2 regions of the Rhodococcus gannanensis genome follow, and region 1 is predicted to be linked to the other one. Evidence: riboswitches for the same ligand, from Rfam matches in the RefSeq annotation. Region 1 holds a riboswitch; the other holds the start of a gene.
The links. A riboswitch is a leader RNA that binds a small molecule or an ion and turns the genes downstream of it on or off. The one in region 1 is predicted to bind cyclic di-AMP.
Positions count from the first base shown of each region.

Region 2: another riboswitch for cyclic di-AMP. It lies ahead of ACFSJG_RS12675 (C40 family peptidase); the one in region 1 lies ahead of ACFSJG_RS00625 (transglycosylase family protein).

Region 1 is NZ_JBHUFB010000001.1:116,034-120,517, reverse strand. Features, by position in the region: gene ACFSJG_RS00650 (DUF2771 family protein) at 1-29, shown strand, start outside; gene ACFSJG_RS00645 (cold-shock protein) at 124-534, opposite strand; gene ACFSJG_RS00640 (hypothetical protein) at 667-927, shown strand; gene ACFSJG_RS00635 (YccF domain-containing protein) at 927-1,334, shown strand; gene ACFSJG_RS00630 (glycosyltransferase 87 family protein) at 1,331-2,653, shown strand; cyclic di-AMP (ydaO/yuaA leader) riboswitch at 2,785-2,988, shown strand; gene ACFSJG_RS00625 (transglycosylase family protein) at 2,993-3,610, shown strand; gene ACFSJG_RS00620 (hypothetical protein) at 3,715-3,906, opposite strand; gene ACFSJG_RS00615 (helicase-associated domain-containing protein) at 3,967-4,484, shown strand, end outside.
Region 2 is NZ_JBHUFB010000010.1:363,475-367,958, forward strand. Features, by position in the region: gene ACFSJG_RS12665 (peptidase MA family metallohydrolase) at 1-337, opposite strand, end outside; gene ACFSJG_RS12670 (C40 family peptidase) at 412-1,455, opposite strand; gene ACFSJG_RS12675 (C40 family peptidase) at 1,682-2,251, opposite strand; cyclic di-AMP (ydaO/yuaA leader) riboswitch at 2,264-2,428, opposite strand; gene ACFSJG_RS12680 (DEDD exonuclease domain-containing protein) at 2,959-4,484, shown strand, end outside.

The DNA of each region.
Region 1 (4,484 bases):
GCCTGAACGAAGGCAACGACGCGCAGTGACGTCTCGGGCGACACGCCCGGATGACATCCCGACCAGAACCGAACGACGCCCCGGTCATCCGACCGGGGCGTCGTTCGTCTGTCCGCGTGTGGCTCAGCTGTCGAGCTCGCGCGCGACCGCCCGAACCACCTCGGAGATCCGCTGCGCGGTCTTGCGGTCCGGGTACCGACCCTTGCGCAGGTCGGGCTGCACCTTCGCCTCGAGCAGCGTGATCATGTCCTCGACCATGCCGTGCAGCTCGTCCGGTGTGTGCTTGCGGGCCACGTCGTCGCGTCGGCCGCCGGCCTGCCGCAGGCTGGGCGCCGGGTCCAGCACCTTCAGGCTCAGCGCCTGCGGACCGCGCTTGCCCGCGGCCATCCCGAACTCGACCCGCTGACCGGCCTTGAGGCTCTCGGTTCCCGCGGGCAGCGCGGACGAGCGGACATACACATCCTCGCCCTCGTCCTGGGAGAGGAAGCCGAAGCCCTTTTCAGCGTCGTACCACTTCACCTTGCCGGTAGGCACCGCGTCACCTGCTCATCCACGTCGATCGTCCACATAAACGAACGCGCCCCACCGAGCGTGGGACGCGATGACTGCATCCTACCCCCGCGTGCCCCTGCCGAGCACACGGGTTTGTGGCGATACCGTGGTGCTGTGGCATCTCCAACCCCCGGCTCCGACTCCCCCTCGCCGAACGGCACCCGGCCCGCGAGCGGGTTGCTGCTGTTCCGCATCGGCATCGCCCTGTTCTTCGCCGGCCTGCTGGCCGTCGTCGCGATCTTCGTCGTCTATGCGACCGGCCACACGCCCGGTCTCGCGCTGTACCTTGCGGCACTGCTGTGCCCCATCGGATTCCTCTTCGGCATCGGTTCCGCGCTGCGATCCGGCAGACGGTCCCGGGGACAGGACACGTGATGAGACTCGTCCTCAACATCATCTGGCTGGTGTTCGGCGGCCTGTGGCTGGCGCTGGGCTACTTCGTCGCCGGCGTGATCTGCTGCATCCTGATCATCACCATCCCGTTCGGCATCGCGGCATTCCGCATCGGCGTGTACGCGCTGTGGCCGTTCGGCAAGACCGTGGTGGAGAAACCGACCTCGGGTGTCGGATCGCTGATCGGCAACGTGATCTGGCTGGTCCTGTGCGGCATCTGGCTCGCGATCGGGCACGTGGTCACCGCGGTCGCGATGGCGATCACGATCATCGGGCTGCCCCTGGCCGTCGCGAACCTCAAGATGATCCCGATCTCGCTCATGCCGCTCGGCAAGGACATCGTCGACGTCGACGCCGTCCGACCGTCACAACCCGGCTTCGCCGGATGACGGCACCGCCCCGCACCGACCCGGTTGCGGGGCGGTCTCTCCCCTCGCACCGACTTTTCCTCGGTACCCTCGCGGCGCTCGCCGTCGCGGTCGTCGTTGCGCACGACCGCGTGGTGCCGTTCGCCCAACCGCTGTGGGGCCTGTTCCAGAACGGGCTCGACCTGCTGGTCTACCGCAGCGGTGGCGCGACCGTCTGGTCCGGTGCCGGGCTGTACGACCACGCACTGCACGGCGGGATGTGGTGGACGTATCCGGCGTTCTCGGCCGTGGTGTTCGCCCCGCTGCGACTGTTCTCACCGGGGATGACGGTGCTGCTCGGCGGCGTGGTCAACTTCGTCGCGCTGTACCTGATCGTGCTGCTGTGCTGGCGGCAGCTCGGCTACCGGACCGACCGGACCCTCCACGTCGCGACGGCGTTGCTGACGATCATCGTGACGTGGCTCGAACCGGTCCGGACCACGATCTGGCTCGGGCAGGTGAACCTGCTGCTGATGCTGCTGATCCTGTGGGACCTCGGGCGCCCGGAGGGGAGCCGGCTGCGCGGACTCGGGGTCGGCATCGCGGCGGGCGTCAAGCTGACGCCGGCACTGTTCGTCGTCCACCTCCTGCTCACCCGCCAGTGGCGGTCGGCCGCGGTCGCGATCGGAGGGTTCGCAGCGACGGTGGCGGTGGGATGTGTGGTGATCTTCTCCGACTCGTGGTCCTACTGGACGGGGGTCATCTGGCATTCGATCCGGATCGGCGAGACGCAGTGGCCCGCCAACCAGTCCGCGGCGGGTGTCATCGCCCGCATGCTGGATGTCGACGAGCCGCCCAGACTGCTGTGGCTCGCGGTCGCGGCTGTACTGGCGGCGCTCGGGCTGGCAGCGGCGTATCTGGCGCACCGCAGTGACCGGAAACTGCTCGCCGTGACGATGGTCGGACTGACGTCGTGTGCCGTCTCTCCGTTCTCCTGGGGCCACCACTGGGTGTGGTTCGTGCCTCTGCTGATCCTCGCGGTCGACCGCGCGCTGCGGTCCGCGCGGCCGACGGCATGGCTGGTGCCGGTGGTGCTGGCCGCTCCACTGCTGTCGTGGGCGCACGGGTACTCCGACGGGGTCTACGCGATCGGATTGTTCATGGTCCCGGCCCCCGATCCGCTCGTGCCGTTGTTCCAGTCGGTGTACCCGCTGACGTTCGTGGTGACCGCCGTCGTCGTCCTCGTGACGTGTGCCCGGGACCTTCGGAGAACCCCCAGGACGACACCACCCGAGTCGTGTGATGTGCCTCACATAACGGTTGAGTCACAGGGCGGTCTCGACCGAGCTGCAACGCCCTGACCAGCACAGACACCGCCCCGTTCCGGAAAACCGCAGGAAAACACGCCGTTCACCGAAGAGGTGACGCACCGCGATCGGCCACGTACGGTCATCAGCGGTCGGTGTTCCGACCAGTCCGGACCGCCGCGCCAAACCTTGTCCCGCGGAACGGATTCCCACAGAGAACACCAGGGACGAGGACGGGGGACCCACGTCCCCAGTGGACACCGGAAGGCGAGCACACGGCCTTCCTTGGGGTGAAGCCGCGACCTGCACCATCACGGAGCGATCACGGCCGGGCGACCTCTCAGCCCGAACCCGACAGCTGACCTCGCAGGCGCGTGCGGAGAGGAACCTCCCATGAGCGCTGGACGTCATCGCAAACCCACGAACACGCGCAAGAACGCCGCCAAGGTCGTCGTCACCACCGCGGTCTTCGGCGCAGCGGGCGCGGCCTTCGCGGCCCCCGCTGCCAACGCAGCTCCGGACTCCGACTGGGATCGGCTCGCGCAGTGCGAGGCCGGCGGCAACTGGGCCATCAACACCGGCAACGGCTACCAGGGTGGCCTGCAGTTCTCGCCGAGCACCTGGAACGCGCACGGCGGTGGCGAGTTCGCCGCGACGGCGAACCAGGCCAGCCGTGAGGAGCAGATCGTCGTGGCCGAGCGCGTCCTCGAATCGCAGGGTTGGGGCGCCTGGCCGTCGTGCTCCTCCAGCCTCGGCCTGACCAGCGGCGCGACCCAGCGCAGCACCCCGGCCGCCAAGGTCGAGACCCCGGCTCCCGCCCCGGCCGTCACCAGCGTCCCGACCACCGATGGTGCCGCCGACATCCTCGACTCGCTCGACAGCACCTTCGATGCCGTGAAGTCCCAGGTCGGCGTCGACCCGCAGATCGAGGCCCTCTACGAGCAGGCCAAGCTCAACCCGCAGGTCATCGACTTCCTCAAGAACCACCTGCCGCAGCTCGCCCAGGGCTGATCGCACACCACGGACAACGTCGAAGGCCCCGCACCCGGATTGGGTGCGGGGCCTTCGACGTTGTCCGGTCCGGCCGTGGGCCGGAAACTCGGCCGCCTACGGGGTCAGCGATTCACGACGGTGACGGGGTGCGTGTACGGCAGCTCCGAGACCGGAAGCGGGAACTCCATCTCCTCACCGAACGGGGACAGGCCACCGGATCGGGTCGACGAGAGCTCGGTGACGGCGTGGTCACCCTCCTTGATGTGCGAGGGCCAGCCGGGATCAACGTAGGACTTGCTCGAATTGTTAGCCACGAGGCCATTTTGACACCGACGCGTCATCGGGTACACCCCAGGTCTCTAATCTGATATGCGATGACCGACATCGATCCCGCCGACCAGCCCTACGCGCTGGCGACCTGGCTCGGCGAACGCAGCGACGCCGAGCTGGCCGAGCTGCTCGGACTGCGCCCCGACCTGGCGGTACCTCCGCCCGCGAACCTGTCCGTGCTGGCGTCGCGCGCAGAGCAGCGCGCATCGGTCCTGCGCGCGGCCGACGACCTCAGCGTGCTGGAACTCACGCTCGTCGGACTCCTGGCCCGCGACGGCGCGCTCGACTCCGGGGTCAGCCGGGAGCGGCTGGGTGAGCTCGTCGCGAGTCGTGCGCCTGCCCGCGCCGTCGATCGCGCGCTGACCGTGCTCCGGGATCGGGCGCTCGTCTGGGGGACGCGCCTGCTGCGGGTGACGCCCGCGGCACGCGAGGCCGTCGGCTGGCGAGTGGATCCGGCAACCACCGAGCTGACCGCCGAGCAGATCTCCGACGCGCTCGCCGCGCTCAGCGAGGACGAACGGCGACTGCTGACGACCCTCGCCACCAGCTCACCTATAGGCCG
Region 2 (4,484 bases), on a different contig from region 1:
CGTCCGTCGCCTGCAGACGCTCGGCGACGTCACTCGGCACCGGGGTCTCGGGCCCGGAACCGATCTCGTAGCCCCAGTCGGCCAGGGGTACACCCGTCAGGTTGCGCGAGCGGCGCACCTCGGCGGCCAGGAACTCCGGTGCGGCCCCCGCGTCGAACAGCGCGGCCAGTGCCGCCTCGTCACCCGAGCGGACCGCCTTCGCCCACCGGTTCAGCAGGTCCTGGACTCCGGTGCGACGAGCCTGCTCGAACGGACTCACCTCGGATGCGGCTGCCGAGTGACCCTCGGACCGCTGATTCAGAACCGTTCCCGCGGCACCCGCAACCGCAACGAGCAGCCCTGCGAGCGCAACCGCCTCCCAGCGCCGAATCCCCCGCCGCGTCGGGCGCGGCGCATCCTCCCGCTCGATGGTCAGTACCGACGGGCGCCGTAGAACGGATACGCGTCCAGCGGTGCCACCTTGACGGGCACACCGTAGGTCGACGCATGGACGATGTTGCCGTTGCCCGCATACATGCCGACGTGGGACGCGTCGTCGTAGTACAGGACGAGGTCGCCGGGCTGGAGGTCCGCCTTGCGCACGGGAACACCGGACGCGGCCTGCGCCTGACTCGAACGCGGCAGTGTCTTGCCGATCTGCCGGTACGCCCACACCATCAAGCCGGAGCAGTCGTAACCGTCGGGACCCGTGGCGCCCCACACGTAGGGCTTGCCGACCTGGGTGAGCGCCGCCTGGAGCGCGCTCGCGTTGGACCCGGGCACGAGGCCCTGCAGCACGATCGACGGGTCGTAACCCGGTGGGAACACAGAACCGGCGAGCTGGGCCTTCTCCGCACTGCTCAGCTCCGCGAACGCGGCGGTCACCTCGGCGATCTGTTCCTTCAGGTCGCTCTGAGTGCGCTGCAGGTCGTCGCTGATGACCCGGGCGTGTTCTGTCGCGGTCCTGGCGTCGTCGGCGGACCGGCGCGACGACTCCTCGGCCGCGGTCGCCACGTCGCTGGCGTCCTTGAACTCGCGTACCTGCGCGGCGGTGTCCGCGGACAGCACGCTGAGCGTCGACATCTGGTCGAGCAGTTGCTGCGGCGAATCGGAGATCATCACCGCGAACAGGCGGTTCACCCGGCCGCCCTGGTAATTGGCCGCCGTCAGCCGGTCGATGGCCGGCTGGAATCGGGCCATCTCCGCGCGGGCGGCGTCGAGGCGCTCGATGTCCTGCTGGTGGCGGGTCTCGGCATCACGCTGGACGGCCAGCTTCGAGTCGAGGTCGATCTGCGCGTTGTGCATCGCCTCTGCCGTCTGCTCGGACGTCCGGGAGAGCTCTGTGAGCCGTTCGAGTGCAGCAGTCGGGTTGTCGATCGCGGGATCGGCGCCTGCCGGTCCGGTGACGCCGGCGATCAGTGCGAAGGTGAGCACCCCGGTCGCGACTGCGGTCGACCGCTTTCTCAGTGACGCCACGAACCGGGTACTCCTGTTCTTCCTCGCGGAAAGGTCTCGGCAAGGTTACGGAACGGCATACGGCGGTGTCCACTCCGCCGGGACGACGTCACGTCGCCGCCAGGTGTGGGCCGTGAACGACTGTGGGCCCGGCGATCCTTCTCGGATCGCCGGGCCCACAGAGGCCGACACACACCCTGCGACACTTCCCCTGTCGCAGGGCACTCCTGTCGTGATGCCGGGTGCGTCAGTAGCGGCGCGCGCCGTCCATCGGCATCGAGGACAGCGGAACGCGCTTGACCGGGACACCGGAGGTGGCGGCGTGGATGACCTCACCGTTGCCGGCGTAGATGCCGGAGTGCGAGCCGCCGTAGAAGGAGACGACGTCGCCGGGCTGCAGGGCGTTGGCCGAGACCGGGGTGCCCGCGGCGGCCTGGTCGTAGCTGGTGCGGGGCAGGTTCAGTCCGGCCTGCTTGAACGCCCACTGGACCAGTCCGGAGCAGTCGAAGGCGTCCGGGCCGCTCGCACCGTACACATACGGGGCGCCGATCTTGCTGGCAGCGGCGTCGACAGCCTTCTGACCTGCGGTGATGATGGCGGCAGGGGCGGGCACGGGAGCGTCGGGGAACTGGGCCTGAAGCTGCTCGAGACCCGGGATCTCGATCGTCTGGGCGGGGACACCCGGGATGTCGAAGACGCCGACGCCGGGAACGGTGACGGGCTCGGCCATAGCCGGTGCGGCGGTTGCCGTGAGCGCGCCGAGGGTGAGGGTGCCGGCGACGGCGGCGCGTCGGGCCTTGGAGCTCAGTGTTGCCACGAAAGGAGGTGCCTTTCTTCCATTCCTCCGCCGACCGGGTTAGCTGACGGGTTCGGGCTGGGAAGATCAGCCCTACCCGTCGTCCCGCGCTGGCGCGCTCCGACGGGATTCACCCCAGATAACGGTGGGTTCCCGATTCGAGTCCCTCACGGGAGTTCGATTAGGCGGTACCTCGCGACGCCGCTCCGGTGTGGGGCGGCGAGACTCCGCAAGGTCTCGAGAAGATTACGAAAGCACCCCGGCGGTGTCGACTCACCGAACCGCCGAAAGCGGACATTTCGCCTATTTCGGGCTGCGTTCGGCAACTAGGCAGCACCTTCATCACGAACAGATAACGACCGACTGGTCTGCGTGCACTCGGCCGACCGGACGAGCCGGAGTGGAGGCACGAGCCCGTTGTCGGCCAGCACACCGAGAGCAACCCGTTCGTCCTGCTCAACACTCATCCGCGCAACAACACCCGACCGTGGGGTCTGCGTGGAGTCCGCGGCGTCTGGGTACCCGAGGAGCACCGTGACGACGCAGTCCTCGCACGCGGGGCCGCACACGGCGCATTCGCTGCAATCGACAATCACTGTGACCCTCGTCTCTTTCGGTCGTCCCGGGCGTTTTCCGGGCCTCGACACCCGCAAAGTAGCGCCGCCGTCCGACACGAACCGCGGGACGCGACCACGGTGAGGACCACCCCGACACTCCGCCGTCGGAGGATGTCGGTGCCGCGCCCTACTGTCCGGCCCGTGAGTTCCCGCGACGAGACGGCACGCCAGTTGGCGTTCGACGAACTGGACACCCCGCTGCGTGACACCACCTTCGTCGTCGTGGACCTCGAGACGACCGGCAGCAATGCGGGTGACGACGCGATCACCGAGATCGGCGCCGTCAAGATCCGCGGCGGCGAGGTCGTCGGAGAGCTGTCGACGCTCGTCGACCCGGGCCGGACGATGCCGCCCCACATCGTGCGCCTGACCGGGATCACCTCGGCGATGCTCGTCGACGCTCCGCGCATCGAGCAGGTGCTGCCGAGTTTCCTGGAGTTCGCGCGCGGCGCAGTCCTGGTGGCTCACAACGCACCGTTCGACATCGGCTTCCTCCGCGCCGCGACCACCCGGTGCGATCTCTCCTGGCCGCCGTTCCAGGTCCTGTGCACCGTGCGCCTGGCCAGGCGGGTCCTCTCCCGCGAGGAGGCACCCTCGGTCAAGCTGTCCGCACTGGCAGACCTGTTCCGGGTGTCCACCCGGCCCACACACCGGGCACTCGACGACGCCCGAGCCACCGTCGACGTCCTGCACGCCCTGATCGAGCGGGTGGGCAACCTGGGTGTGCACAGCTATCCGGAACTGGTCGACTACCTCCCGAACGTCTCCGCCGCCCAGCGCGGCAAGCGCGGCCTCGCCGCGCACCTGCCCCGAACGCCGGGTGTCTACCTCTTTCGCGGGCCCTCCGACGAGGCGCTGTACGTCGGGACGGCCGTCAACCTGCAACGGCGGGTCCGCGGCTACTTCACCGGTTCCGAGACCCGCCCGAGAATGAAGGAGATGGTCGCGCTCGCCACGCGCGTCGACCACGTCGAGTGCGCACACGGTCTCGAAGCCGGTGTCCGTGAGCTCCGACTGCTCGCGGCGCACGCGCCGCCGTACAACCGCCGTTCCAAGTTCCCGAAGCGCGCCTGGTGGATCACCCTCACCGACGAGGCGTTCCCCCGGCTCTCGGTGACCCGGCGCGCAGGTCCCGACGCGCTCGGACCGTTCGGCAACCGATCCGACGCCGCCGACGTCGCAGCCACGATCACCGAGGCGTGCCGTCTGCGGCACTGCACCCGAAAGATCAGACAGGACGCCGTTCACGGCCCTGACTGCCCCGACGACGCCGTCGGCGGCTGCCCGGCAGGCAGCACTCCCCAGTCCGCTGCCGCCTACGCGACGGCGGTCGCGCTGACGCGGAACCTGATCCGCGGCGCAACCGATGCCCCGCTGCGGGACCTGCGCACACGGATCGAGGACCTCGCGCTCGCCGAACTGTTCGAGAACGCGGCCCGGCTCCGCGACCGGACCGCCGCCCTCGCGAGCGCGCTGCGCCGCTGTCAGCGACTCGCGTCGGTCGCCGCGATCGAGGAACTCGTCGCCGCGCGCCCGAGAGAGGAAGGTGGATGGGAGTTCGCGGTGATCAGGTCCGGGCGGCTCGCGTCCGCCGGTGTCGCGCAGCGCGGCGTCGCGCCGATGCCCGTGGTCGACGC